One region of the Lentzea sp. genome, then DNA from elsewhere that is predicted to be linked to it. Evidence: riboswitches for the same ligand, from Rfam matches in the RefSeq annotation. Region 1 holds a riboswitch; the other holds the start of a gene.
What was found. A riboswitch is a leader RNA that binds a small molecule or an ion and turns the genes downstream of it on or off. The one in region 1 is predicted to bind S-adenosylmethionine.
Positions count from the first base shown of each region.

Region 2: linked by a shared signal. The riboswitch ahead of VF330_RS22995 (aminotransferase class V-fold PLP-dependent enzyme) and the one ahead of thrC (threonine synthase) in region 1 are both predicted to bind S-adenosylmethionine.

Region 1 covers NZ_DASVFL010000314.1:21,650-36,416, forward strand. Annotated here, with positions in the region: gene VF330_RS32845 (glutamate-5-semialdehyde dehydrogenase) at 1-710, shown strand, start outside; gene VF330_RS32850 (cytochrome P450) at 727-1,896, shown strand; gene nadD (nicotinate-nucleotide adenylyltransferase) at 2,076-2,657, shown strand; gene cspE (transcription antiterminator/RNA stability regulator CspE) at 2,743-2,946, shown strand; gene rsfS (ribosome silencing factor) at 3,088-3,471, shown strand; gene VF330_RS32870 (histidine phosphatase family protein) at 3,480-4,085, shown strand; gene octT (diglucosylglycerate octanoyltransferase) at 4,082-4,795, shown strand; gene VF330_RS32880 (DegV family protein) at 4,816-5,673, shown strand; gene VF330_RS32885 (ComEA family DNA-binding protein) at 5,797-6,489, shown strand; gene VF330_RS32890 (DNA internalization-related competence protein ComEC/Rec2) at 6,526-9,315, shown strand; gene thrC (threonine synthase) at 9,296-10,552, opposite strand; SAM riboswitch class I at 10,564-10,696, opposite strand; gene holA (DNA polymerase III subunit delta) at 10,784-11,752, shown strand; gene rpsT (30S ribosomal protein S20) at 11,858-12,124, opposite strand; gene VF330_RS32910 (hypothetical protein) at 12,284-12,496, opposite strand; gene VF330_RS32915 (SPFH domain-containing protein) at 12,496-13,425, opposite strand; gene VF330_RS32920 (NUDIX hydrolase) at 13,499-13,933, shown strand; gene VF330_RS32925 (polysaccharide lyase 6 family protein) at 13,977-14,767, shown strand, end outside.
Region 2 covers NZ_DASVFL010000208.1:66,149-80,915, forward strand. Annotated here, with positions in the region: gene dnaE (DNA polymerase III subunit alpha) at 48-3,560, opposite strand; gene VF330_RS22965 (AsnC family protein) at 3,797-4,636, shown strand; gene VF330_RS22970 (inositol monophosphatase family protein) at 4,623-5,393, opposite strand; gene VF330_RS22975 (LysR family transcriptional regulator) at 5,417-6,319, shown strand; gene VF330_RS22980 (NAD(P)-dependent oxidoreductase) at 6,305-6,907, opposite strand; gene VF330_RS22985 (RluA family pseudouridine synthase) at 6,981-7,865, opposite strand; gene lspA (signal peptidase II) at 8,017-8,781, opposite strand; gene VF330_RS22995 (aminotransferase class V-fold PLP-dependent enzyme) at 8,790-10,121, opposite strand; SAM riboswitch class IV at 10,159-10,273, opposite strand; gene VF330_RS23000 (potassium/proton antiporter) at 10,347-11,825, opposite strand; gene VF330_RS23005 (M28 family metallopeptidase) at 11,965-12,897, shown strand; gene VF330_RS23010 (hypothetical protein) at 12,977-13,888, opposite strand; gene VF330_RS23015 (DoxX family protein) at 14,049-14,393, shown strand; gene VF330_RS23020 (hypothetical protein) at 14,507-14,767, shown strand, end outside.

The DNA.
Region 1 (14,767 bases):
ACGACCGCGCGTCCGTCACGCACCTCATCACCGCGCGCGGCCTCGTCGACCTGGTGATCCCGCGCGGCGGCGCCGGTCTGATCAACGCCGTCGTCGAGCAGGCCACGGTTCCCACGATCGAGACCGGCGTCGGCAACTGCCACGTCTACGTCGACGCGCACGCCGACCTCGACATGGCCGAGGCGATCGTCCTCAACGCCAAGACGCGGCGCACGAGCGTGTGCAACGCGGCGGAGTCTCTGCTGGTGCACAAGGACGTCGCCGACGAGTTCGTCCCGCGCGTCACCAAGGCGTTGCAGCAGGAGAACGTGACCGTCCACGGCGACGAGCAGTTCGCCCGGCAGGTGGACGTCGTCGCGGCGACGGACGACGACTGGGGCACCGAGTACCTCAGCCTCGACATCGCCGCCAAGGTCGTCGACTCGCTGGACGAGGCCGTGAAGCACATCGCGACCTACGGCTCCGGCCACAGCGAGGCCATCGTGACGAACGACGTCACGGCGGCACGCAAGTTCACGGCCCGTGTGGACGCGGCGGCGGTGTTCGTCAACGCCTCCACCGCCTACACCGACGGCGCGGAGTTCGGCATGGGCGCGGAGATCGGCATCTCCACGCAGAAGCTGCACGCCCGCGGCCCGATGGGCCTGTCCGAGCTGACGTCCTCGAAATGGGTCGTCTGGGGCGAAGGACACACACGGCCCAAGGCGTAGCTCTACGTTCGGAGACATGTCTCCCACGTACCCGTTCTCCGAGACTGACGGCCTGACCCTCGACCCGACCTACGAACGACTGCGGCGCGACGAACCCGTCTCGCGCGTGACGTACCCGTACGGCGGCGAGGGCTGGCTCGTCACGACCTACGACGAGACGAAGTTCGTCCTCGGCGACCCGCGGTTCAGCCGCGCCAGGACCGTCGGGCAGGACGTGCCGAGGATGCAGCCGCTCATCGCACCGGGCGGCTCCATCCTCACCCACGACGGCGCGGACCACTCGCGCATGCGCCGGCTGGTGTCCAAGGCGTTCACGGTCCGCCGCGTCGAGGAGCTGCGGCCGCGCGCCCAGCAGATCACCGACGAGCTGCTCGACCACCTCGGCAACCCCGGCGACCTCGTCGAGGGCTTCAGCATGCCGTTCCCGGTCACGGTCATCTGCGAGCTGCTCGGGGTGCCGTTCGAGGACCGCGACGACTTCCGCAGGTGGTCGAACCAGGTGCTTGCGACGGTCGGCGGATACACGCCCGAAGAAGCGATGCACGGCATGATGAACCTGCACGCCTACTTCACCGACCTCGTCGCGAAGCGCCGTGCGAACCCCACGGACGACCTGATGGGCGCGCTCGTCGCCGCGCGGGACAACGACGACCGCCTCAGCGAGGAAGAGCTCGTCCGGTTCGGGATCACGTTGCTGGTCGCGGGCCACGAGACCACGGCGAACATGATCGCCAACAGCGTCGTGGCGCTGCTCGACCACCCGGACGAGCTGACGAGCCTCCGCGAGAACCCGGAGAAGCTGCCGAACGCCGTCGAGGAACTGCTGCGGTACATCCCGCTGGGCAGCGGCGCCGGCTTCACGCGCATCGCGACCGCGGACGTCCAGGTCGGCAACGCGCTGGTCAAGGAAGGTGACGCCGTGCTGGTCGTGGTGTCGTCGGCCAACCGCGACGCGGCCGCGTACGCGCACGCCGACGAGCTGGACCTGGACCGCGAGGTCGGCCAGCACCTGCAGTTCGGCCACGGCATCCACTTCTGCCTCGGCTCGCAGCTCGCCAGGATGGAACTGCAGGTCGCGCTCGGCACCCTGGTGCGCCGCATGCCCGGCCTGCGCCTCGCCGAACCCGTCGAGTTCCGCAGGGGATCGCTGGTCAGGGGACCGGTGAAGCTCGTGGTGGCCCATTAGGAAAAATCATGGCCCGACCGCGTAATGAGCGCCGGGGCAGCGCGTTCCTCCAGTGCGCGGCTCTGCTTCGGGGTGGGCCGCGCACCGAACGGCCCGACCTCCCCCTGGGCCGTGCGGTGTGATCAGCACGACCGGCGCGAGGCCTCGGGAGCGGCCCCGCGCCGGTCTACGCTGTTTCGATGCGCATCGGCGTCATGGGCGGCACGTTCGACCCCGTCCACCACGGCCACCTCGTGGCCGCCAGCGAGGTGCAGGACAGGTTCGACCTGGACCGCGTGATCTTCGTGCCGACGGGTCAGCCCTGGCAGAAGTCGTCGCGGGAGGTCTCGCCGGCCGAGGACCGCTACCTGATGACGGTCATCGCCACCGCGTCCAACCCCCGGTTCTCGGTCAGCCGCGTCGACATCGACCGCGACGGCCCCACGTACACCGTGGACACCCTCACGGACCTGAAGAAGCAGTACCCGGACGCCGAGCTGTTCTTCATCACCGGCGCCGACGCGCTGGAGCAGATCCTGTCGTGGAAGCGCGCCGCGGACGCGTTCGAGCTGGCCCACTTCATCGGGGTCACCCGTCCGGGCTACACGCTGAACGACCGCCACCTGCCGCCGGGAGCGGTCTCGCTCGTCGAGGTCCCGGCCATGGCGATCTCCTCCACGGGGTGCCGCGCGCGCACCGCCTCGGGCCAGCCCGTGTGGTACCTGGTTCCGGACGGTGTCGTCCAGTACATCGCCAAGACGGGTCTGTACTCCGAGTCGTAACCACGTTCGAGTGGATTTTGCGTGCATCCGAGCGCGCGGGAGGCAACAATCAGCGGGTTGTTGCTGGTTCGTGGAAGGCAAGACTTTGGCTACAGGCACCGTGAAGTGGTTCAACGCTGAAAAGGGCTTCGGCTTCATCGCGCCCGACGACGGCTCGGCCGACGTCTTCGTGCACTACTCGGAGATCCAGTCCAAGGGTTTCCGGTCGCTCGAGGAGAACCAGAAGGTCGAGTTCGAGGTCGGACAGGGCCAGAAGGGGCCGCAGGCCCAGCAGGTCCGCCCGCTCTAGGCTCCGCGCAGGTGAAGGCCACCTCAGGGCGCTGAGGTGGCCTTCGTCATGCCTGGGTGCGCGGTACCCGTTTGGCGCTCGCCGGTACCCTCGGTAACTCGTGTGGGCGTATCGACGCGCACCGGAAGTCAGAGGAGTGACGTGGCAGCCACCGACGAGGCACGACGGCTGGCGCTGGTCGCGGCGAACGCAGCGGCCGACAAGAAGGCGCACGACGTGACGGTGCTCGACGTCTCCGACCAGCTCGTGATCACGGACGTGTTCGTGATCGCGTCCGCTCCCAACGAGCGGCAGGTCGGCGCGATCGTCGACAACATCGAGGAGAAGCTGCGGGAGGCCGGCACGAAGCCGGTGCGCCGCGAAGGGGCCCGCGAGGGCCGGTGGGTGCTGCTGGACTTCGTGGACGTCGTCGTGCACGTGCAGCACACCGAGGAGCGCAGCTTCTACGGCCTGGAGCGGCTGTGGAAGGACTGCCCGCGCATCGAGTTCGAAGCGGACGTCCCCGCCGACTCCACGGCTGAATGAGGTAGCTGATGGCCCTGAGCCGGCTCGTGCTGTGGCGGCACGGTGAGACCGACTACAACGCGACAGGTCGTCTGCAGGGTCATCTCGACTCGGCGCTCACCGAGACCGGCCTGAACCAGGCCCGCTTCGCCGTGCCGGTGCTCGCCGGGTTCGAACCGGAGGTCGTCGTGGCCTCCGACCTGCAACGCGCGCGGGAGACCGCGAAGGTGTTCACCACGTCCGCGGACGTGCCGTTGCGGATCGACGCACGGCTGCGCGAGACCCACCTGGGCAAGTGGCAGGGCCTGAACCTGGGCGAGGTCGAGCAGGAGTGGCCGGGAGCGGTCACGGTGTGGCGCACCGACCCGACCTACACGCCGCCGGACGGCGAGTCGCGGGTCGACGTGGCCGAGCGGGCCATCCAGGTCGTGCACGAGGTCGACGCGGAGTTCTCCGCGACCGTGCTGCTGTGCGCGCACGGCGGCCTGATCAGCGCTTTGACGGGCCGGCTGCTCGGCCTGCCGGTGGAGAACTGGTCGCAGCTCGGCGGCATCTCCAACTGCCACTGGACCGTGTTCACCCGCCGTGACGACCAGTGGCGGCTGACGTCGTACAACGCGGGCACCACGCGTTGAGACTGCTGGTCCTCGGCGACTCGCTGTCGTTCTTCGGGCCGTCGGGACCGCTGCCCGCCGATCACCCGCGGCTGTGGCACAACATCTGCGCCGCCGAGCTGGGCGGCGCGGCGGAGCTGGCGGCCGGGTTCGGGTGGACGGCCCGCGACGCGTGGTGGGCGCTGACCGGTGACCCGCGCATCTGGTCGTTGCTGCCCAAGACGGACGTGCTGGTGTTCGCGGTGGGCAGCATGGACACGCTGCCGTCGCCGTTGCCCACGTACCTGCGCGAAGGACTGCGTTACGTGCGGCCGGACTGGTTGCGGCGTTGGGTTCGTGCGCGCTATCAGGACGTGCAGCCGCGGTTGGCGCCCTATACGCGTGCGTCGTTGCCACCGGCGCTGACCGCGCGGTACCTGCGGGACATGCTGCAGTCGGTGCGCAATCTCCAGTACACGATGCCCGCGGTCGGGATCGTGCCGTCGGTGCATCGGGCGCCGACTTACGCGTACGCGCACCAGGGGCACCCGGCTGCCGCGGCGGCTGTGCGCGGGTGGGCCGGACGTGCGGGGGTGCCGTTGCTGGACCTGCCGGCCGTGATCGGCGACCACGTGCGGTCCGGTGCCGGGAACCCCGACGGGATGCACTGGGGCTGGGAGGGCCACGAGCTCGTGGGCGGGGCGATGGCCGCTCTCATCTCGTCCGTGGCGATGAGCACGCCGGGGGAGTGAGCCCCGTAGGCTCGTCGCTCGTGCGCATCTCCATCGTCACCGACTCCACGGCATACCTGCCCGAGGGGTTCGCGAAGCGCCATTCGATCACCGTGGTGCCGTTGCACGTGGCGGTGGACGGTGCCGGACGTCTCGACGGTGTCGACTTCGGACCGTCCGAGCTGGCAGGCGCCCTCGCCGAGCACCGCCGGGTGACCACGTCGCGTCCCACCCCCGGCGAGATGGCCGACGTGTACCGCGAGGTGCTGTCGTCGTCCGACGCGGTCGTGTCCGTGCATCTGTCCCGTGAACTGTCCGGGACGTGGGAGGCCGCACGGCTGGCAGCCGAGGAAGTCGGTTCCTCCCACATCCGCGTGGTCGACTCGCGGTCGACGGGCATGGGTCTCGGGTTCTCGGTCTTGCGCGCGTGCGCGGCCGCCGCGGCCGGACGTTCGCACGCCGAGGTGGAGGAGGCCGCTGCTTCCGCGGCCCGGCAGACCCGGATGTTCTTCTGCCTGGAGACGCTGGACCACCTGCGTCGCGGCGGGCGGATCGGCACGGCGGCGGCGCTGGTGGGGACCGCGTTGGCCGTGAAGCCGTTGCTGCACATGGAAGACGGCCGGATCGTGCCGCTGGAGAAGGTGCGCACGATGAGCCGTGCCGTCGGCCGGTTGGTCGACCTCGCGGCGGCCGCGGCGGGCGACGGACCCGTGGGCCTGGCCGTGCACCACCTGGCCGCTCCCGAACGCGCCGCCGAGCTGGCGACTCGCCTGGACGAACGCCTGCCCGGCTCGACGGGCTGCGTGATCTCGGAGGTCGGCGCGGTCATCGGCGCGCACACCGGTCCGGGAGTGCTGGGCGTCGTGGTGCTGCCGGGAGGACCCGACAGCATCCCATAGACCCCCGACAACTTCCCGTCCCCGAGTGGCGAGTGATCGCGACCTGTCCACAACCCGCGAGTAATCCACAGCCCCGGAGCTCACCCCACCTCCCCACCCGCCCCGCTCCGTAGCGTCGCTCGCATGCTCCCCCGCCCCCATCCGGACGACCGCCCGAGCGAACGCCTGGCCGCGCTGGCCGAGAAGGTGCGCGCCGACCCGACCCTGGTCTTCGCGCGATCCGAGGACTCGGACGAACACGGTCCGCCCCGCCGTCGCTTCACCCTTCCCCGCCTCCCGCGCCGAGGTCTGCTGGCCGTCGGCATCGCCGTGGCCTGCACCGTGATCGGCCTGGGCAGCTGGTGGCAGAGCCCCGCCGCCGAGCAGGCCCCGGCCCTCGCGCTCGTGAGCACCACGGCCCCCGCGCCGGAACTGGTCGTGAACGTCGTCGGCGAGGTCGTCACCCCCGGCCTCGTGACGGTGACCTCCGGCGCGCGGGTCGCCGACGCCCTCCGCCTGGCCGGCGGGCTGAAGCCGGGCACGAACCTCCACGACCTGAACCTCGCCCGCAAGGTGACCGACGGCGAGCAGATCGCCGTGGGCATCCCTCCGCCGGCAGCGGCCAACGCCCCCAACGCCGCGCCTCTCAAGCTGAACCTGAACGCGGCCACCGCCGCCGAGCTGGACTCGTTGCCCGGCGTGGGTCCGGTCACGGCTCAGCGCATCGTCGACCACCGCACCCGCAAGGGCCCCTTCGCCTCGGTGGACGAGCTCCGCGACGTGGAAGGCATCGGCGACTCGAAGCTCGCCAAGCTGGCCGACCTCGTCCACACCTGACTTTCCACCGCCTCTGCCCGTCCAAGGGAGACACCAGTGCCTCGCACTCACCTGACGACCCACGACTTCCGCCTGGCACCGGCCGCCGCAGCGGTGTGGGCGACCGCGGTAGCCGGTCTGTTCCTGAACTGGCAGATGTCAGTCCTGACAGGACTGTCCGCCGGCGCCATCGGTTTCTTGGCCTGGCGGCGAGCGTGGTGGACCAGGACGTGCGCCATCGCGCTGCTGATCTCCGGTCCGGTGGCGGCGGCCTGGGTGGGCGGCAACGTCCTGAGGGCCGAGACCCACCCGCTCCGCGTGGCCGCGAACGAAGGCCGGAGCACGACCCTGACCGTGGAGGTCGACACCAGGCCGCGGGGGATCCGGGCGGAAGGCTTCGGCGGCCAGCAGGGCGGTGTCGACCACGTGATCCTGACCGCCAGCGCGGACGGCGCCCACCTGGTGCTGCTGGCGCCCGCCGACAGGTGGCGCGATCTGTTGCCAGGTCAGCGAGTGACGGTGAAGGGCACGCTCGCCCCGCCCAGGGGCGGTGACCTGGCGTCGGCGCTGCTGCGAGTCCGCGGTCCGCCGCTCGACCCGCGACCGGCACCGGTCTGGCAGACCTGGGCGGGCGAACTGCGGGCAGGCCTGCGGCACGCCAGTGCGGTCCTGGACGACGAGGAAGCCGGACTGCTCCCGGCACTGGTCGTGGGCGACACCGAACGCATGGTGCCGCGCATAGTCGACGAGTTCCGCACGGCCGGTCTTTCGCACCTGCTCGCGGTGAGCGGCGCGAACCTGGCCATCGTGTGCGGGGCGGTCTACCTGCTCCTGCGCCGGCTCGGTCCGCGCCAGGCAGCCGGTGCCGCGATGGTGGCGCTGGTCGGGTTCGTGGTCCTGGCCGGTCCGGAGCCCAGCGTGCTCAGGGCCGCGGTCATGGGCGCGGTCGCGTTGCTGGCGTTGGTGCTGGGCCGGGAGCGGTCCGCGGTACCGAGCCTCGCGACGGCGGTGTTCGTCCTGGTGCTCGTCGACCCGGCGCTGGGCGGCGATCCCGGGTTCGCGTTGTCGGTGATCGCCACGGCGGCACTGGTGCTGGTCGCTCCCCGGTGGGCGCGAGCGCTGAAGGACCGCGGCGTGCCGGGAGGGCTGGCCGAGGCGATCGTCATCCCGACGGCGGCGAGCCTCGCCACCGCTCCGGTGGTGGCCGGGCTGAGCGGCCAGGTGAGCCTGGTGTCGGTGGTCGCCAACCTCGTCGCCGGACCGGTGGTCGCGCCGGCGACGGTGCTGGGCGTGGTGGCGGCGGTCGTCGCGCCGCTCTGGCCGGAGGCGGCCGAGCTGGTCGTCCACGTCGCCGGGCCCGCGGTGACCTGGCTGATCCAGGTCGGGCGGCAGGCGGCGACCGTGCCCGGTGCGGCGGTCGGCTGGCCGAGGGGCTGGACCGGCGCGGTCGCGTTGACGGCGGTCGTGGCGGTGACGGTGTTGTTGCTGCGGTTCAAGAAGACGCGGACGTTGGTCGTCGCGGTGCTCGTCGGCGGGTTCGTGGTGCTGGTGCCGCTGAAGGTGGTGGCACCGGACTGGCCACCGGAGGGCTGGAAGGCCATCAGCTGCGACGTCGGGCAGGGCGACGCGGTCGTCCTCGCCACGGACGACGCCGACAGAGCGGTCCTCGTCGACACCGGGCCTGATCCCGGCGCGGTCGACCGGTGCCTGAAGACGTTGGGGATCAAGAGGATTCCGCTGCTCGTGCTCACGCACCTGCACGCGGACCACGTCGGCGGTCTCGACGCGGTGCTCACCGGGCGTGCGGTGGGTGCGGTGGCGGTCGGGCCGCTCAAGGAGCCCGAGTGGGCGTGGAGGGAGGTCAGTGCGCGGGCCCGTGCTCACGGAGTGCGGGTCGTGGAACCGAAGGCGGGGGAGCGGTTCGCCCTGCCGGGACTGGAGCTGGAGGTGCTGGGACCGCGGCGGCCGCCGGTCGCCGAGGACGCGAACACGACGGTGAACGACTACTCGCTCGTGCTCAAGGCTTACACGAGGGCCGGGCGGGTGCTGCTCACCGGTGACGTCGAGCTGGCAGGTCAGGCGGCGTTGCTGGGGGAGCGGGACCTCGCCGCCGAGGTGCTCAAGGTGCCGCACCACGGCTCGCGGTACTCGCTGCCCGCGTTCCTGAGGGCCGTGAGGCCGCGGGTCGCGCTGGTGAGCGTCGGCGAGGGCAACAGGTACGGGCACCCGAGTCCGCACGTGGTCGACGAGCTGCGGACGGGAGGTGCGCTGGTGTTGCGCACGGACAAGGACGGAGACCTGGCGGTGTTGCCGGGCAATCGAGTCGTACGGAGGAGAAGAGATGGTCTGGGTCAGGTTGCACAACGCGCGCTACCCGATCTCCGGCGGCACGCCGGGGTTCCCCTGGGCGCTGTGGCAGATGAACTACTCGGCCACGCCGTGGCCGCACGACGAGCTCAAGCCCGATTTCGGTTACTACATCTGCGAAACGCTCGACGACGGCACACGCGCCATCACGCACAAGGCGGTCACCACGCACGTGCTGCCGCCCACGAAGGCGACGACGCCGGAGGAGGCGTACGACCTCGTGTCCGAGTACGTGTTCGACGACGAGCTGAGGATCGCGCCGCACGTCTGGCACGACTACCACTACAACGCGCTGAAGGCGGAAGCCCCGTGGCCGCAACGGATCGCGGCATGGCGCGCGGAGGTGCGGCCGGTCGGGCCGCACGTGATGGAGGACCTGAAACGGTTCCCGCGCACCGGGTGGGTCCAGACGGACGCGATCTCCTTCTGAGAACAGGAGATCGCGTCCGGGAGGAGGTGACTACCGCAGCGCGTCGATGACGGCCTCGGCCGACGGCGGGACCGTCGCGCGCGGGCCGATCGTGTCGCCGAGCGCGTCGAGGGTCTTGAGGCCGTCACCGGTGATCAGCAGCACGGTCTCCGCGTCCGGGTCGAGCTGACCCGACTCGATGAGCTTCTTCGCCGTCGCCACGGTCACGCCGCCGGCGGTCTCGGCGAAGATGCCCTCGGTGCGGGCGAGGAGCTTGATGCCCTCGACGACCTCTTCGTCGGTCACGTCCTCGATGGCGCCGTTGGTGCGGCGGACCGCGTCGAGCACGTACGGGCCGTCGGCCGGGGCGCCGATCGCCAGCGAGCGGGCGATGGTGTCCGGGCGGACCGGGCGGATGACGTCGTGGCCCGCCTTGAAGGCGGCGGAGATCGGGGAGCAGCCGGTGGCCTGCGCGCCGAACACCCTGTACGGCGTGGCCTCGACCAGGTCGAGCTGGCCGAGCTCGCGGAACGCCTTGTCGACCTTGGTGAGCTGCGAGCCGGACGCGATGGGCACCACGATCTGGTCGGGCAGGCGCCAGCCGAGCTGCTCGGCGACCTCGTAGCCGAGCGTCTTCGAGCCCTCCGCGTAGTACGGGCGGACGTTGACGTTCACGAACGCCCAGTCCTCGTTCTCCGCGGCGAGCTCCTGGGCGAGGCGGTTCACGTCGTCGTAGTTGCCGTCGACGGCGATCAGGTCGCCTTCGTACACCGCGCTCATGAGGATCTTGGCGCGTTCGAGGTTGGAGGGAACCAGCACGACCGACTTCCAGCCCGCACGGGCGGCGGCCGCCGCGACGGCGTTCGCCAGGTTGCCGGTGGACGGGCAGGCCAGCACCTTGAAGCCGAGCTCGCGGGCGGCGGCGAGGGCGACGCCGACGACGCGGTCCTTGAACGAGTGGGTGGGGTTGCCGGTGTCGTCCTTCACCCAGATCTTGCGGACTCCCAGTGCCTTGGCGAGGTTGTGCGCCTCGACCAGGCGGGTGCCGCCGGGATCGGTGTTGGGGTGCTGTTCCACAGTGGACGGAACGGGGAGCAGGCCGCGGTAGCGCCAGATGGACCGGGGGCCGGCTTCGATGTCCTCGCGCCGGACCTTCCCGAAGTCGTAGGCCACTTCCAGCGGCCCGAAACACTCCAGACAGGCGTACTCGGGAGCGAGAGGAGTTTCATTCCCGCACTCACGGCACAGCAGTGCGCGGGCGGGGCCGAGGTCGAACTTGGTGCTCGTGGGCACAGAGACAGCAGTCATCGCGAGGTATCTCCTCATCTTTCCCGCGAAAGCGAACGGGTCGGAATTGGCACCGTGATCGTCTGCGCGCAGTGGTGCACTGCTGCGCTGACGCCGGTTGCCGGGGCTTCTACGGGCCGGTCCCTCTGCCCCTCTGGATGAGCGGTGTTCAGTTGTGCCCACCAAGCTACGGCACCGGTCCGTTGCTCAGCCACAAACGTCCACGATCCGGGACGTGGGAGGATGCCCGTCGTGAGCGCACCGGAGTCACTGCACCTCGTCGTCGGCGAGGAGGAGTTGCTGGTCGAACGTGCTGTTCGGGCGGCTCTCGAGGCCGCACGCGAGGTCGACCCGAACGCGGACCTGACCCGTGTCCCGGTGACTGATCTCACGCCTCCCGAACTGGCCGAGCTCGTGAGCCCGTCGCTGTTCGCCGAGGGGCGCGTGATCGTCCTGCAGAACGCGCAGGACATCGGCAAGGAGGTCGCCGACACGGTGCTCTCCTACGCCAAAGCGCCCGCGGACGGAGTCACGCTCGTCGTCGTGCACACGGGCGGCGGGCGCAGCAAGGCGGCCAAGGACCTGCCGGGACAGCTGAAGAAGCTGGGCGCCGGCGTCACCGAGTGCCCGAAGGTCACGAAGTCCGCCGAGCGCGAGGCGTTCGTGCGCAACGAGGTGCGGCGGGCAGGCGGCAAGATCGACCCGGAGGCCGTCGCCACGCTCATCGACGCCGTGGGCACGAACCTGCGCGAGCTGGCCGCGGCGGCCTCGCAGCTGGTGTCGGACACCGACGGCAAGGTCACCGTCGAGGAGATCCGCCGCTACCACCAGGGCAAGGCCGAGGTGACCGGCTTCGCGGTGGCGGAGAAGGCCGTCGTCGGCGACCGGGCGGGCGCCATGGAGGCGTTGCGCTGGGCCATGCAGCTCGGCGTGCCGCACGTGCTCGTCGCGGATGCGCTGGCCGACGCCGTGCGCACGGTCGCGCGCGTGTCCGCGGTCGGCAGGGCCGACCCGTTCAGCCTGGCCGGTCCGCTGGGCATGCCGCCGTGGAAGATCAAGAAGGCGCAGGGCCAGTCGCGCAACTGGGACCAGTCGGGGCTGGCCGAGGCGATGCAGGTGGTCGCGGGCCTCAACGCCGACGTGAAGGGCGTGGCGGCCGACGCCGACTACGCGCTGGAGCGCGCCGTGCTCAAGATCGTCGCGGCGCACGGCCGCCGCTGAAGCCACGGCCTGACGCCGTTGCGCGGCAGTGGGCCGGACGCGGAAGGGGCCCGCTTCCCGGAGGAAGCGGGCCCCTTCGCAGAAGCTCGGAGTGAGCGTGCGGAATCAGCCCTCGAGCTGGTTCGCGCGCAGCGCCATCGCCGACTTCTTGTTGGCGGCCTGGTTGGCGTGGATGACGCCCTTGGTGGCGGCCTTGTCGAGCTTGCGGGACGCGTCCTGCAGCAGCTCCAGGGCCTTCGCCTTGTCACCGGCCTCGGCAGCCTCGCGGAACTTGCGGATGGCCGTCTTGAGGGACGACTTGACCGACTTGTTGCGCAGGCGCGCCTTCTCGTTGGTCTTGATCCGCTTGAGCTGGGACTTGATGTTCGCCATGCGACATCACCCTTCTTGTCGAAACCGGGTTCGTGACGCGCTTCGTCGGCACCGGCCAGTACTGCTTGCCCTGGACCGGCTCTCCTCCACGGCGGAGTGCCGCGCGTTCACGACGACGAAGAATATCAGGCCAGCTCAGCGCATCACGAACCCGGTCTCTCAGCCCTCGTCCGGGTCCGGTTTCCTCGGCGGGCGGCCGCGGCGGGGCATCTTCTTCGCCTCGCCGGGCAGCCGGCCCGCTTCGGCCAGCGCACGCCGCAGCAGGAACTCGATCTGCGCGTTGGTGCTGCGCAGCTCGTCGTTCGCCCACCTGCTCAACGCGTCGTGCACGGCCGGGTCGAGCCTGAGCAGAACGCTCTTGCGATCAGCCATCAGGTGTACAGCGACCCGGCGTTCACCACGGGCTGGGTGGAACGGTCACCGCACAGCACGACCAGCAGGTTCGAGACCATCGCCGCCTTGCGCTCCTCGTCGAGCTCCACGACGTCGTGGTCGGCCAGCCGCTCCAGCGCGAGCTCGACCATGCCGACAGCTCCCTCCACGATCCGCGTGCGGGCCGCGACGACCGCGCCCGCCTGCTGCCGCTGAAGCATGGCGTGTGCGATCTCCGGCGCGTACGCGAGGTGGGTGAGCCGCGACTCGATGACCTTCACGCCGGCGGACTGCACGCGTGCCGAGATCTCGATCGCGAGCGTCTCGGTGATCTCGTCCGCGTTCTCCCGCAACGACAGACCCGCCACGTCGTGGTTGTCGTACGGGTAGCTCGTCGCGATGTGCCGCACCGCGGTCTCCGTCTGGATGCCGACGAACCGCACGAAGTCGTCGACCTCGAACCGTGCGCGCGCCGTGTCCTCCACCTGCCACACGACCACGGCGGCGATTTCGATGGGGTTGCCGTCCGCGTCGTTGACCTTCAGCGTCTGCGTCTCGTGGTTGCGGATCCTGGTCGAGATCTTCTGCCGCGTGGTGAACGGGTTCGTCCAGCGCAGGCCGTCCGTGCGGACCGTGCCGACGTACCGGCCGAGGAACTGCAGCACCCGCGCCTCACCGGGCGCGACGGTGAACAGGCCCCTCATCACCACCGCCGCGGCCAGGAACAGCAGGACGCCGGTGATCAGCGACCCCACCGGTGGCTGTTCGGTCTCCACCGCCGTGCTGATCCCCGTGATGATCGTCCACACGCCCACCGCGAACACCGCCAACCCCACGAAGAACATCGGCAGACCGGTCAGCTCCCGCGCGTGCTTCTCGCGGACGGCGGGTGCCGGCATGTGGACCGCCGTTTCGATGGATGCGCTCATCCAGACCCCCTAGCGAAGTAGTAGCTAAGTGATATCACTTTTTTCGCCGTGATCGCAAGTTACGCTGAGTCGCATGAGGGAGAAGAAGCAGCGTGTGGCCGCGTACGGGGTGTGCCTGAACGACGAGGGCGAGATCCTGCTGGCGCGCTGGCTCGGCCCGAAGGGCAAACGTTGGATCCTCCCCGGCGGCGGTCTCGAGCACGGCGAGCACCCCTACGACGCCGTCGTCCGCGAGTTCGAGGAGGAGACCGGCCACGAGGTCGAGGTGCTGCGGCTGCTCGGCATCGACTCCGAGCTCCGCGAGGAGCCCGACCGCGACTACCACGCACTTCGCGTCATGTACGAGGTGCGGATCGTGGGAGGCGAGCTGCGCTACGAGGTGGGCGGCAGCACCGACTTCGCCCAGTGGTTCCCGCTCGCCGACGTCGCATCGCTCGACCGCGTGCCGTCCGTCGACACCGCCCTGGGCCTGTACCGGAACAACCCGCCGGCGGGGATCTTGCGGTAGCTTGCGACTACCGCCGCCAGCTCGCACCCAACGGAGTTGGCGAATGATCCGATCACTGGCCGCTGTCGCCGCGGCCGCCCTGCTGTCGTCCTTCGTCGTCGTGCCCGCCCACGCGGCTGTCGTCAGCGTCTCGGGCACGGCCTCCCTGCAAGCCGCCCTCGACACCGCCCGGCCCGGTCAGCGCATCGTCCTGGCCGAGGGCGTGCACGCGCCCGAGCGGCCCATCAAGATCACGACGCCGGGCGTCACCGTCGCCGCGCGCACCCCCGGCGCCGCGGTGTTCACCCGCGGCGGCTTCGAGCTCGGAGCCGTGACGGGCGTGACGATCGAGGGGTTCGTCTTCGACGGCACCAGCTCGACGACCGTCCCGCCCGAGGCGCAGGCCACGCGCATCACCCGCAACACCTACAACGGCAACAAGGACGGCGCTTCCCTCACGGTGAGCGCCGACGACGTCCAGGTCGACCACAACACGTTCTCGAACCGCAGCAACGAGGGCGTCTACCTGCAGATCACCGGTCCCGGCAGCGAGATCGCGAAACGGACCTGGGTCCACCACAACCACTTCTACAACCACAGCTTCTCCGGCAACAACGGCGGCGAGTCGATCCGGCTCGGCTACAGCCACAAGCAGTCGAAGTCGGCGTACGCGGTCGTCGAGCACAACCTGTTCGAGAAGGCGAACGGCGACCCGGAGGCCATCTCCGTGAAGTCCTCGGACAACACGGTCCGCTTCAACACGATCCGCGACAGCAAGGGCTACATCGTGCTGCGGCACGGCAACCGCACCACCGTCGAGGGCAACGTGCTGTTCGGCAGCGGCATCCGGTTCCA
Region 2 (14,767 bases), on a different contig from region 1:
AATTCGGTCATTCCCCACGCCCCCAGCGCTTTCCAGCGCCGGATCGTCTAGCGCTGGATCGTCACGCCCCGCAGGGTCTTCAGGTCGCCGAATAGCGACGGTGTCGGCTGGACGCGGAAGTTCTCCACCACCAGCATCTCCTTCGACCTGTCGCGCTTCTGCACCTCCAGGTGCACGGCGACCTGCCCCTCGTGGGACTTGAAGACGCTCTTCAGCTCCTCGATGAGCTCGGGCGTCAGCGTCTTGGTGTGCAGCCCCAGGACGAGCGGCGGGTCCGCTCCCGGGTTCGCCTCCGCGTCGCTGATGTCGAGCGGGACGACACCGTCGCCGAAGATCGCCATCTTGTCCTCGCGCCAGTTCACCCTGCCCTTCACGCACACGGCGGAGTCGAGCTCCAGGTCGTCGCGCAGCACCTCGTAGGACTTCGGGAAGAACAGCACCTCGACGGACGCGTCGAGGTCCTCGATCACCGTGATCGCCCACGGCAGGCCGTTCTTGTTCACCCGGCGCTCGATCGACGAGATCATGCCCGAGACGATCAGCTCGCCCTCCTTGGGCGGGTCGTCGAGCACGACCGCGATCGGCCTGGGCGCGAACTTGCGCAGGATCCGTTCCGCGCCGTCGAGCGGGTGCGAGGAGACGTAGAGGCCGAGCATCTCCTTCTCGAGGCTCAGCATCTGCTTGCGCGGGTACTCCTCGGTGCCGAACTTGAGGTGCGCCAGCGGTGACGTGCTGTCGTCCTGGTCGTCGGCGCTGTCCCCGCCGAACAGGTCGAACTGGCCCTCCGCCTCCTTGCGCTTGATCGGCACGACGGCGTCGACCGCGTCCTCGTGGACCTGGATCAGCGACAGGCGGGTGTGGCCGAACGAGTCGAACCCGCCGGCCTTGATCAGCGACTCGATCACGCGCTTGTTGCAGGCGACGAGCTCGGACTTGTCCATGAAGTCCGTGAAGGACGTGTAGGCGCCCTTCTCCTTGCGGCTCTTGATGATCGACTCGACGACGTTCGCGCCGACGTTGCGGATCGCGCCCAGGCCGAAGCGGATGTCCGTGCCGACCGCGGAGAACCGCAGCGCCGACTCGTTGACGTCCGGCGGGAGGACCTTGATGCCCAGGCGGCGGCACTCCGCGAGGTAGACCGCGGACTTGTCCTTGTTGTCACCGACGGACGTGAGCAGCGCGGCCATGTACTCGGCGCGGAAGTTCGCCTTGAGGTACGCGGTCCAGTACGAGATCAGGCCGTACGCGGCGGCGTGCGACTTGTTGAACGCGTAGCCGGCGAACGGGAGGATCGTGTCCCACAGCGCCTTGATCGCCTCGTCGGAGAACCCGCGCGGGTCGTTGCGCATGCCCTCCTGGAAGCCCTCGAACTCCTTCGCGAGGACCTCGGCCTTCTTCTTGCCCATCGCCTTGCGGAGCACGTCCGCGCGGCCCATCGAGTAGCCCGCGACCTCCTGGGCGATGAACATGATCTGCTCTTGGTAGACGATCAGGCCGTGCGTCTCGCCGAGGATCTCCTTGAGCGGTTCCTCGAGCTGCGGGTGGATCGGCTTGACGTCCTGGCGGCCGTTCTTGCGGTCCGCGTAGTCGTTGTGCGCGTTCACGCCCATCGGACCGGGGCGGTACAGCGCGCCGACGGCGACGATGTCCTCGAACGACGTCGGCTGCATGCGGCGCAGCAGGTCGCGCATGGGACCGCCGTCCAGCTGGAACACGCCGAGCGTGTCACCGCGGCCGAGCAGCGCGTAGGTCTCCGGGTCGTCCATCGGGAGCGTGTCGAAGTCCGGGACCGCGTCCTTGCCGCGGTTCATCTCGATGTTCTCGATGGCGTCGCCCATGACCGTCAGGTTGCGCAGCCCGAGGAAGTCCATCTTCAGCAGGCCGATGTTCTCGCACGACGGGTAGTCCCAGCCGGTGATGAACGAGCCGTCGTCGCGGTACCAGAGCGGGATGGACTCGGTGAGCGGGTCCTTCGACATGATCACCGCGCAGGCGTGCACGCCGGCGTTGCGGATCAGGCCCTCCAGGCCGAGCGCGGTGTCGAAGATCTCCTTCACCTGCGAGTCGGTCTCGAGCAGCGACCGGACCTCGGCGGCCTCGCCGTAGCGCGGGTGGCTCTTGTTGACGATGCCGTTGAGCGGGATGTCCTTCGCCATGATCGGCGGAGGCAGCGCCTTGGAGATCTTGTCGGCGATCGCGAAGCCCGGCTGGCCGTGGTGCACGCGCGCCGAGTCCTTCAGCGCGGCCTTGGTCTTGATGGTGCCGAAGGTGATGACCTGGGCGACCTTGTCGGCGCCGTACTTCTCGCTCGCGTACCGGATCATCTCGCCGCGGCGGCGGTCGTCGAAGTCGATGTCGATGTCGGGCATGGCGGTGCGCTCGGGGTTCAGGAACCGCTCGAACAGCAGGCCGTGCGGGATCGGGTCGATGTTCGTGATGCCCATCGCCCACGACACGGCGGCGCCCGCGGCGGAACCGCGGCCGGGGCCGACGCGGATGCCGACGCTGCGGGCGTAGTTGATGAGGTCGGCGACGATGAGGAAGTACGCCGGGAAGCCCTTGTCGATGATGACCTGGGCCTCGAAGTCGCAGCGGTCGATGTACTCCTGGGGCACCTCGGAGTCGCGGAACCGCCACTCCAGGCCGCGCCGGATCTCCTTGCGGAACCAGGACGCCTGGTCCTCGCCCTCGGGGACCTCGAAGTTCGGGATGCGGTCCTTGACGCTCCAGATGTCGTCGTAGGACTCGACCATCTCCGCGACGAGCAGCGTGTTGTCGCACGCCTCCGGCAGGTCCTTCCAGATCTGCCGCATCTCCTCGGACGACTTCAGGTAGTAACCATCACCGTCGAACTTGAACCGGTTCGGGTCCGTCAGCATCTTGCCGGACTGCACGCAGAGCAACGCGGAGTGCGTGTCCGCCTGGTCCTTGGTGACGTAGTGGCTGTCGTTGGTCGCGAGCGGCGGGATGCCGAGCTTGCGGCTGATCTCCAGCAGGCCCTCGCGGACCCTGGTCTCGATGTCGAGGCCGTGGTCCATCAGCTCCAGGAAGAAGTTCTCCTTGCCGAAGATGTCCTGGTAGTCGGCGGCGGCCTTGAGCGCCTCGTCGACCTGGCCGAGCCGCAGCCGGGTCTGCACCTCGCCGGAGGGGCAGCCGGTCGTCGCGATGATGCCCTCGGAGTGCTGCGCGACGAGCTCGCGGTCCATGCGGGGCTTGTAGTAGTAGCCCGTCTTGCTCGCCTCGGTGTGCAGCCGGAAGAGGTTCCGCAGGCCGTCCGCGTTGCGCGCCCACATCGTCATGTGCGTGTAGGCACCCGCACCCGAGATGTCGTCGCCGCGCTGGCCCGGGTCGCCCCAGAAGACCGGCTTCTTGTGCAGGCGGTTGTGCGGCGCGAGGTAGGCCTCGATGCCGATGATCGGCTTGATGCCGGTCTTCCGCGCCGTTTGGTAGAACTCGTCGGACCCGTACATGTTGCCGTGGTCGCTCATGCCGACCGCCGTCATGCCGAGGCGTCCGGCCTCCTCGAACAGCGGGGCCACCTTGGCCGCACCGTCCAGCATCGAGTACTCGGTGTGCACGTGCAGGTGCACAAACGAGTCCACCACGGGCAACCCCCTTGTGTAGCAAGCGTTTCTGCGCGAACAAGGGACTCTCACGTCCTGGCGCCCGCCAACCCTACAGGCCGCGCGCGGCGGTGGCATGCGCGAGTCGCCGACCCGGCTGGCGGCGTGCCGCGTGATCACGATCCGGCGGGCGGTGCCACGGTGGTCCCGGCCTCCGAGTAGCGTTTGCAACCGTGGTGGCCCCCGATCCCGTAGACGCCCGCCTGCTCGCCGTCTTGGCCGAGACGGGCCGCGCAGCCGTGCACGAGCTCGCGCAGCGGCTGGGCATGGACCCCCGCGAAGCCGCCATGCGCCTCATCACGCTCTCCGGCAGCGGCCTGCCCGTGCTCGTCGGCGTCGAGTGCGACCCGAACGGCGTCCGCCGCGCCCTCGCGAACGCCGCCGCCTACGGCAACTACTTCGGCCCGCCCCAGTCCGGCCCGTACGCCGTGCACCAGAGCGGTCCGCACCAGGTCCAGCAGCCGTACGGACCGCAGGGCCCGGTCAGCCAGCCGTTCCCGGCCCAGCCCCAGCCCCAGCCGCAGGCCACGTGGGGCCCGCCCCAGTCGGCCGGGTGGGTGCGCGCGGACCAGCCGCAGCCCAAGCCCGTCTCGCGCACCGGCAAGATCGGCTCCTCGCTGGAGGCCGACAGCCTGGAGGGCGCGCACCTGCAGATCCAGCTGGTCGAGGTGGTCGACCCGGCGGACTTCCTGTTCACGGCGGCCGGCTACAAGCTCGCCGACGGCGAACGGGCCGTCGTCGTGCACACCGAGGTGACGAACGCCTCGCAGGTCTCGTACACCTCGCTGCCGGACATGTACCTCGTGCTGGTCACCAAGACCGGCGAGACCGTCACGAAAGCGCCGGTGTCGCTGTCGTCGCGACCGGCGCACAAGCTCGGCGTGCAGCCCGGCGAGACCGCCGGCGGCCACACGGTGTTCGTGCTGCCGGACGCGACCGAGGTGATCCAGGTCCGCTGGAGCGTGCGCCCCGAGGTGGACCTGAACACCCTCGTCTGGACTATCGACGACTGAGCACGTCCAGCGCCGCGCCGTGCACCCCCGGCGCGGCGGCGACGTACTCGGGGGTGTCGATCGTCCACGGCTCGCCGTCGAGGCCGGTGACGACACCGCCCGCTTCCTGCACGAGCAGCACACCGGACGCGTGCGCGCGCACGTTGTCGTGCTGCCAGTGCACGTCCATCCGTCCCGCGGCGACCTGCGCGAGCTGGTGCGTCACCGGCACGGAGACCCGGACGTAGAGGGCGGCCTTGGCCATCGCGGTGAACGAGGCGCCCGTCTTCTCGGCGATCTCCGCCGGCTGGCCGGGCTGGGCCTGACCGGTGCCCGCGAGCGCGCCGTCGAGCGAGGTCTTGTCCGAGACGGTGAGCCGCACGCCGTTGAGGAACGCGCCGCCGCCCTCGGTGGCGGTGAACATCTCGTCGAACAGCGGGAAGTAGACGACGGCGAGCACCGGGCGGCCGTCGCGGACCAGGCTGACGCCGATGTTCCAGTCCGTCATGCCGTGGATCGCGTTCAGGTTGCCGCCGACCGGGTCGATCAGCCACCACTCGCCGTCCTCGATCGGGCCGGAGCCGTGCTCGTCGTTGAGCCAGCGGGCGGCGGGGTTGATCTCGGCCAGCGCCGGCTCCAGCAGGTCGACGACGGCCTCGTCGTTGGCGCGGACGGCGGCGATCACGTCGGCGAGGCTCGACGTGCGGGACTCGGTCGAGTAGCGCTTCAGCAGGCGCGCTCCGGCACGGCGGACGGCGGCGGTGGTGGGGACGAGCACGGCTTCCTCCAGGATTGGTGGTCATGCAAGCGGATCTGAACCTGCTGACGGTGCTGGACGCCCTCCTCGAGGAGGGCAGCGTGATGGGAGCGGCGGAACGGCTGCACCTGTCGTCCCCCGCGGTCAGCAGGACGCTGGGACGGATCAGGAAGGTGACCGGCGACGACATCCTGGTGCGGACGGGTCATTCGATGACGCCGACGCCGTACGCCCTGGGGATCGCCGAGGAGGTGCACCGGCTGGTGCGGGAGGCCAACGCCGTGCTCTCGCCGAGCCGTGAGCTGGACCTCGCGTCGCTGGACCGCACGTTCACCATCCAGTGCCACGACGCGCTGGCGTCGTCGCTGGTGCCCGTGCTGGTGGGGAAGATCGCGGAGCAGGCGCCCGGTGTGCGGTTGCGGGTGCTCGCCGAGCACTCCTCCGACACCGACGACCTGCGGCACGGCCGGGTCGACCTGGAGCTCGGCGGTGGCGCCCCGGACCTGCCGGAGTTCCGCTCCGAGACCCTCGGCACCGACCCGCTCGCCGTGCTGATGCGCGCGGGCCACCCGTGCACCGGCCACCTGGACCTGCCGGCCTACGCGGCCCAGCCGCACGTGGTGGTCTCGCGGCGCGGCCGGTTCACCGCGCCGATCGACGACCTGCTGGAGTCGCAGGGCCTGCACCGCCGGGTGATCGCGACCGTGGCGACGGTCCACTCGGCCCTGCAGATCGCGGCCGCGAGCGACGCGCTGGTGACCACGACGGCGATCCTGTGCCGTCCGCTGATCGAGGCGTTCGGGCTGGTCACCCGGCCGTTGCCCGCCGAGTCGCCGGAGGCTCCGGTCAACTGCAACTGGCACCAGCGCTACGACTCGGACCTGGCCCACGCCTGGCTGCGGGAGCTGGTGCGGACGACTCTCGCCGAGGTGTTAGGACAGGGGTAGCGCCACCGCGCCGGGGAAGCGCGGGGCCTCGGCCTCGTCGAGCATGGCGGCGGCCACGGTCTCGCGCCCGACGGTGGCGCGCAGGTCGAGCGGCGGCCCTTCGTCCAGGCCGACCGTGCGCCTGGAGGGACTCTCCGGCTCGTCGCTGAGCACCCCGGCGTGGAAGACCGTGCCGCCGGCGGCGAGGACGGCGTTGTCGGCCGCGACCTTGTCCGGGATCCGGTCGCCCAGGAACTTCTCCAGCACCGCGGCGCCCTCGCCCGCCGCCTCGGCGGACGGGCCCGTGCCGTAGGCGCCGAGCCAGATGATCCGCGCCGGACCGGAAGCGACGACCGCCTCGGCGCCGGCCGACAGCACGCCGGCGGTTTCCGTGCCGAGGCCGGACAGGACGACGGAGTCCGGGCCGACGACCGCCGCGATGCTCGCCGGGTCGCTCACGTCGCCCGCCACCTTGCGCAGGTTCTCGTGGTCGAGGGCGATCCGCCGCGGGTCGCGGGCGATGGCCGTGACGGTGTGGCCGCGCTCCAGGGCCTGCCGGGTCAGTGCGAGCCCGGTGCGGCCGGAGGCGGCGAGAACGATCAGGTTCATGCCGGAAACGCTATTGAGCACACCGGTTAACATCAAGTGCAACGTTATCAACCGATGATTTACCCAGAAGCAATCAGCCTTCGTCGCGCAGCTTCTCCAGCGCCTGCGCCAGGTCGTCCGGGTACTCGGAGGTGAACGTGACCCACTGCCCGTCGGCCGGGTGGTGGAACCCGAGCTGGTGCGCGTGCAGCCACTGCCGCGAGACGCCGAGGCGCTTGGACAGCGTCGGGTCCGCCCCGTACGTCAGGTCGCCCACGCACGGGTGGTGCAGTGCCGAGAAGTGCACGCGGATCTGGTGCGTGCGGCCGGTCTCCAGGTGGACCTCGACGAGCGACGCCGCCCGGAACGCCTCCATCACCTCGTAGTGGGTGATCGACGGCTTGCCGGAGTTCATCACCGCGAACTTGTAGTCGTGCTTCGGGTGCCGGTCGATCGGCGCGTCGATGGTGCCCTTGATCGGGTCCGGGTGGCCCTGCACGATCGCGTGGTAGACCTTGTCGACGGTCCGCTCCTTGAAGGCGTGCTTCAGCGCGGAGTACGCGGACTCGGACTTCGCCACGACCATCACGCCCGTGGTGCCGACGTCGAGCCGGTGCACGACCCCCTGGCGTTCGGCGGCGCCGGACGTGGCGACGCGGTGGCCGGCGGCGGCGAGCCCGCCCACGACGGTCGGCCCGGTCCAGCCCGGCGACGGGTGCACGGCGACCCCGACGGGCTTGTCGACGACGATGATGTCGTCGTCCTCGTGGATGACCTTCAGACCCTCGACGGGGATCGCCTGGACGGTGACCGGCTGCGGCGGCGCGGGCAGCGTGATCTCGAGCATCGCCCCGGCCGTGAGCCGGTCGGACTTGCCGACGACCCGGCCGTCGACCAGCACGTCGTCGGAGTCGGCGATGGCCGCGACGGCGGTGCGGGACAGGCCGAGCAGCTTCGCGAGGCCAGCGTCGACGCGCATGCCGTCCAGACCGTCGGGAATCGGCAGCGTTCGGTAACCGCTCACGCGGGGGGCCTCGACCTTCTTCTGGCTTGGGTTCACCTCGTGGCGCTGAGCTGGGCGTTCGTCACCAGCAACCACACGGGCAGAACCCTGAATTTACCAGGAGCGGCTACTTCGGCTCCTGCAGCCCGTCCTGGCCGGCCGGTGCGGGCGCCGGCGTCAGGACGTCCTCGTCCTTGGAGATCGTCCCGTCGTAGTCGTGCCGCATGAGCGCCAGGACGATGATCGTCGCGCCACCGCCGACGATCGCCATGTCGGCGATGTTGAACACCGGCCACACGCGGCCGTACGGGTCGAACAGGGACAGGAAGTCCACGACGTGGCCGCGCATCGGTCCCGGTTCGCGGAACAGGCGGTCGGCCAGGTTGCCGACGGCACCGCCCAGCACCAGGCCCAGCCCGACGGCCCAGCCCTGCGAGCGGAGGTTGCGGGAGATCCAGACGATGAACCCGGCGACGCCGAACGCGATCAGCGCGAGGATCCACGTCCAGCCCTCGGCCAGCCCGAAGGCGGCGCCGGGGTTGCGGACGAACGTGAGGTGGAGCAGGCCGCCGAAGATCTTGATCGGGTCGGCGTCCTCGAGGAACGCCACGGCCACGACCTTGGTGAGCACGTCGAGCGCCAGCACGCCGGCGGCGAGGACCGCGAGGAACTTCGTCTTCGGCTCGGGCAGCGACCCGGTGAACGAAAACCCCTCGACGTCGTCGTCCCCGCTGTCCGCGGGAGGCTCGGCCTTCTTCTCCCGCACGGGCACCACGACCTCGAACGAGGGCTCCTGCGGCTCGCTGACCTGCGTCTCCGCGGGTTTCTCAGCGACCTCGGCTGAAGCCTTCTCCTCGGACTCGGGCTCGTCGGTCACCACGTCGTTGTCCACTTACAGGACTACGCGAGGAACGGCGGAAGGGTTCGGCCGTCGTCCTCGGCGACCCAGCGGCCGTCCTGCTGCACGTACGTCCACTTCGGACCCTCGGTGACGAGGGTGCGCAGCGCGGCGACCAAGCGGTCGACGTGCTCGGCGGTCGTGCCGAGGCCGATCGACGCGCGCACGGCGCGTTCCTCGTGCGAACCGACCTTCTTGACGAGACGGCCCACGATCACGTGCGCGCAGAACGCGCCGTCGCGCACGCCGATGCCGTACTCGGCGGAGAGCGCCGCCGCGAGGAAGCCCGCGTCGAAGCCGGAGACCGTGAAGCTCACGACGCCGACCTTGTCCGCGTCGGTCAGGATCGCGAGCTCGCGGAAGCCCGGGACCGTGCGCAGGCCCTCGCGCAGGCGCGTCAGCAGCTCCTGCTCGTGCGCGACGGTCTGCTCCCAGTGCCGCGACAGGATCTCGCAGGCCGCGGCCAGCGCGTGCACGCCGACGACGTTCGGGCTGCCGGCCTCGTGCCGCTCGGGCACCGCGGACCAGGCCACGCCGAGCCGGTCGCCGTGGTCGGTCACCCTCGACGTGGCGCCGCCGCCCACCAGGTACGGCTGGGCCTGCTGCAGCCAGTCGGCGCGGCCGACGAGCACACCGGCGCCGAACGGCGCGTAGATCTTGTGGCCGGAGAACGCGATGTAGTCGACGTCGAGCTCACGGGCGTTGATCGGGCGGTGCGGGGCGAGCTGCGCGGCGTCGAGCGCGATGCGGGCGCCGTGCCTGCGGGCGACCTTCGCGAGCTCGGCGACGGGCCACAGCTCCCCCGTGACGTTGGACGCCCCGGTGACGATCACGAGTCGCGGACCGACCGGGGCGGCGGCCAACGCCCGGTCCAGCGCGACGACGGCGGCGCTGGACGAAGACGGTGCAGGGATGCGCTGGACGTGCGGTCCGCGCCACGGCAGCAGTGCCGCGTGGTGCTCGCTGTCGAACAGCACGACGGCGGTGTTGCGGGGGACGCTGCGCGCCAGCAGGTTCAGCGAGTCCGTGGTGTTGCGGGTGAAGACGACGGTGTCGGACGAGTGCGCGCCGACGAACCTGCGGATGCGGTCGCGGGCCTGCTCGTAGACGCGGGTCGAGACCTGCGAGGCGAACCCGGCGCCGCGGTGCACGCTGGCGTACCAGGGCAGCAGCTCGTCGACGGCGTCGCGCACCTCCTGCAGGCACGGCGCGCTCGCCGCGTGGTCGAGGTTGGCGTAGGTGACGCGCTCTCCGGTGACCAGCGGGACCCGCAGGTCGGCGCCGACGACAGCCGGAACCGCCGTGGTGGTGCTGGGGGTGATCGCGAGCGTCATCGAGCTGCCTCCGAGGCCAGGGGCCCCGTTCTGCGAAGGCCCGCGCTTGACCGGCGCCCCGCGCGCCGGACCAGGTCCTCACCAAGGGCACCCCACCGCGGTTGGAGGGTTGCCGGCCAGCAAGCTTGGGCTTGACGCTGGCTCTCATGACCTGCCGACGACGTTAGCGGAGGGTGACGCGCTCGTCGACACCCGATTCACATGCTGGGAAGGCTCGCAGACCGATCATTCCCCGGTCTCGCCCTTCCACCGGGCGTAGCGGCCGGCCCGGTCGACGGCGCGGACGCGCCGTTCAGCGCCCTCGCGCGCCTCCTCGGTGGTGACGATGAGCAACTGGTCGTCGGTCTGCAGCCGGGTCGTCGGCTGTGGCGTGAAACTCTTCCCGCCGCGCACCACGAGGCTCACCGTGGCGCCGGTCGGCAGCCGCAGCTCGGACATGTAGACGCCGTGCAGCTTCGACCCGCGCTGGATGTGCACCTGGAGCAGCTCCGCGCCCAGCTCGTCCAACGGCGAGGAGTCGACCTGGACCTCCTGCGGCTCCCCCGCCCGCACCAGCCCGAGACGCCGGGCCAGGAACGGCAACGTCGTGCCCTGCACCACCGTCAGCACGATGACCAGGACGAAGACCACGTCGACCAGCTCACGGGCGCCGTCCAGCCCCTGGATCAACGGGATCAGCGCGAACACGATCGGCACCGCGCCCCGCAGCCCCGACCACGAGAGGAACGCCTGTTCCCGCCAGGGCACCTTGAACGGCAACGAGGACAGCACCACCGACAGCGGCCGTGCGACGAACGTCAGCACCACGCCCGCGACCAGTGCGGGGAACAGCACGTCCAGCAGCCGCAACGGTGACGCGTAGAGACCGAGCAGCACGAACAGCCCGATCTGCGCGAGCCAGCCGAGTCCTTCGGCGAACGAGAGCGTGTCGGCGCGGTGCGGCAGGCGGGCGTTGCCGAGGACGAGCGCGGCGACGTAGGTGGCGAGGAACCCGGACGCGTGCACGAGATCGCCCGCGGTGTAGGCCATCACGCACACCGCGACGGTGGCGAGCGGGTACAGACCGGTGGCCGGCAGCGCCGCGCGTCTGAGCCCCGCACCGCCGACGACGCCCAGCGCGACACCGATGAGCGCGCCCGCGCCCAGTTCGTAGAGCACCAGCAGCGGCGCCGTCCAGGAGATCTGGTCGGACGAGGCCAGCAGCACGACGGCGATGTACACCGGAGCGTCGTTGAGACCCGACTCCAGCTCCAGCGCACCGGTGAGCCGCGCGCCGACCCCCAACGACCGCAGGACGCTGAACACCGCGGCCGCGTCCGTCGACGACAGCACCGCGCCCCACAGCAGCGCCATCCGCCAGTCGAGGCCCAGCAGGAAGTGCAGCGCCGTGCCGGTCACGGCGACACTGACCGCAACGGCCACTGTGGACAGTGCCACGCCCAGCCACAGCGACGTCTTGACGGCGTGCCAACGGGTCGTGAGCCCGCCCTCGGACAGGATCAGCACGAGCGCGGCGATGCCGAGCGACTGCGTGAGGTCGGCGTCGTCGAACTTGATGCCCACGACCGACTCGCCGAGCAGGACGCCGATCCCGAGGTACAGCAACAACGAGGGCAGGCCGAGGCGCGTCGACACCCGCACCGCGATCACGGAGACCAGCAGGACGGCAGCGCCGATGCCCAGAACGACCGTGACGTCACCCACCTGGACCATTCTGGTTGATCACCACCGATCTGGACGAATCAGGCGCGTTAACAACTCCAGCCGTTCGCCCCTAGCAGGGGCGTGCTCGGTGGAGCACGTTGATCAGTGGCTCAATCCCAACCCTGCACGGAGTTGAACCATGAGGATCCTGATCGCGCTGGCGGCCGCCTTGACGGTGGCCGGAACCACGACAGCGCACGCGGCCGCACCGGCGGCCCTGGCAGCACCGAACATCTCGGTCGCGAACGTCCAGTCGCACCTCACCCAGTTCCAGTCGATCGCGAACGCCAACGGCGGCAACCGCGCTCACGGACGCCCGGGGTACCTGGCCTCGGTGAACTGGGTGAAGGGCAAGCTCGACGCGGCCGGCTTCACCACGCGCGTGCAATCGTTCACCAACGGCGGCGCCACCGGCTACAACCTGATCGCCGACTACCCCGGCGGCGACGCGAACAACGTCGTGATGCTGGGCGGTCACCTCGACAGCGTCACCGCGGGCCCGGGCATCAACGACAACGGCTCGGGCTCCGCGTCGATCCTGGAGGTGGCCCTGCAGATGAAGGCCACCGGGTTCCAGCCCACCAAGCACGTCCGGTTCGGCTGGTGGGGCGCGGAGGAGCGAGGCCTCGTCGGCTCGACCTTCTACGTGAACTCCCTGTCGACGACGGACAAGTCGAAGATCAAGGCGTACCTGAACTTCGACATGACCGGCTCGCCGAACCCCGGCTACTTCGTCTACAGCGCCTCCGGCCAGCCCTCCGGCTCGCTGGAGCTCCAGCAGCGCCTGCAGGCGGGCTTCACGGCGATCAACGTCCAGACCGAGCTGACCAGCGTCGGCGGCCGCTCGGACCACGCGGCCTTCGCGCGCTCCGGCATCCCGGTCGGCGGCACCTTCACCGGCGCCGAGGGCACCAAGACCTCGGCCCAGGCGCAGAAGTGGGGCGGCACGGCCGGCCAGGCCTTCGACCGCTGCTACCACGCCTCCTGCGACACCTCGTCCAACATCAACACCACGGCGCTCGACCGCAACGCGGATGTGATCGCCTCCACGTTGTGGGCGACGGCGGCGTGATCGGCTAGGCACCTGCCCGGCCTCGTCGAGTTCCGGCTCGACGAGGCCGGGCACCGGCGCCTAGAAGGCCATCACCGCCTCATCGCACACCCCCGGCGCACTCGAACAGCACCGGGCTGGTCCCCACGGCCCCGTACAGGTCGCCGTCGTCCGTCAGGGACGCGAACGCCACACCGCCGGACACCGGAACCCCGCGCCCGGGCTCCTCGAACACCGCCGTGTCACCCCAGGCCGAACGAGCCAGCACGTGGCCGTGCGAGTTCACCGCCACCGCCTCGGACACGCCCCCGAACGGCTCGCTCGCCACCCCGGCCAGGTCCCACCGCACGACCTCCGAGCCGGCGACCCCGACCGCGTACGAACCGCGCACCGCGCTCACCCGCACGTCGCCGAGCGGCACCACCCCGGCAGGGCGAACCCACTGCGCGCCACCGGATGACGACACGAGCACCGAGCCGTCGTCCGCGATGCCCACCGGTTCGAAGGACGCGTCCGCGCCCGGAACCCGGTGCGGCACAGCGGAACCCGCCGGCCACACCACCGGCTTGCCGTCGGAGCGGCCGAGCACGTCGCCACGCTCGTTCACGTCCAGCGCCTCCACCCGGTACTCGCCGGGTAAGCCCTGCAGCGCCTCGTACGCCCCCGCCTGCCACCGGGAAGCCGCCGGGAACGTGTACGCCGACAGCACCACCACGCCGGACGAGTTCACGTCCACCGCACGGGTCGTGTTGCGGGAGAACGACAACTGGTCGGCCAGCTGCCCGTCCTTCCACACGAGCACGGTGCTGCCGTCCGCGGACCAGAACGACCCGTTGCCCACCGCGTACGAGCCCGCCCCGGACACCACGCCCCCGGACCGCACCGCCTGCGGCACCGGCAGTTCGACGAACCCCCAGGACCCGCAGGCGGGCACGGCCTCTGCTGACGCGGGCGCCACCGCGAGAGCCGAAAGCAGCAGCGCGCCCGCGAGGACGCGCCATCCCCCAGTCATGACCATCGCATTCCCCTTCATGCCGATTCGGTCTTGCACTGCAGACCGTAGCGGCGGGGTCTGACAGTTTTTTGAGCCGGAACGACGAAGGGCCACCGTCCGAAGACGACAGCCCTCGTGGATCCGGGGTGTGGACGCGCGCGAACCGTATGCTCGCCCGATGACGTTGACCATCGCGTTGTCGGTCGTGCTGGCCCTGCTGTTCGTCGCGACGGGCGCGGGCAAGCTGTTCGGCGCGAAGGCGTCATTGGAAGCACGTGACCACTTCCGGATGAACCCCGCCCTGTGGCGGACGATCGGCGCGCTGGAGTGGGCGGGCGCCGCCGGTCTGATCGTCGGGCTGGTCACGTGGGAGTGGGTCGCGCACGCCGCCACCCTCGGCCTGGGGCTGCTGATGGTCGGCGCCACGATCACCCGGTTGAGGTACGACTCGAAGCCGGTGGGCGTCGTCGTGGACCTGGTCCTGCTCGCGTTGCTGATCCTGCTGCTGTTCCTGGACCGCTGACGCGTGCCTCGCATCTGCTCACCTGAGTAGAACTAACCATGGCGGTCCAGGCGTGGGCTCCTCCAGACTTCGTTCGGGGTGATCGAGGGATCATCCCGACAGGGGGAAACCACATGCGTGTCATAGCTTTGGCCTGCGCATTTTCGCTTCTGGGCGCAGGAGTCGCCTCCGCCGCCGAGCCGTCGACGTTCGTGTTCGACGCGGCCGCCAACGCGTTCCCGATCACCGCCACGAGCGGCGAGTGGACCTCACCTCCGGCGACGTTCACCGTCAGCCGGCGCGAGTGGGACGGCAACACGCTGCACGTGAGCGTCAGCAACGCGGGCAAGACCTACGTCCTCGACCTCTCGCGCCACGACGGGAACCCGATCACC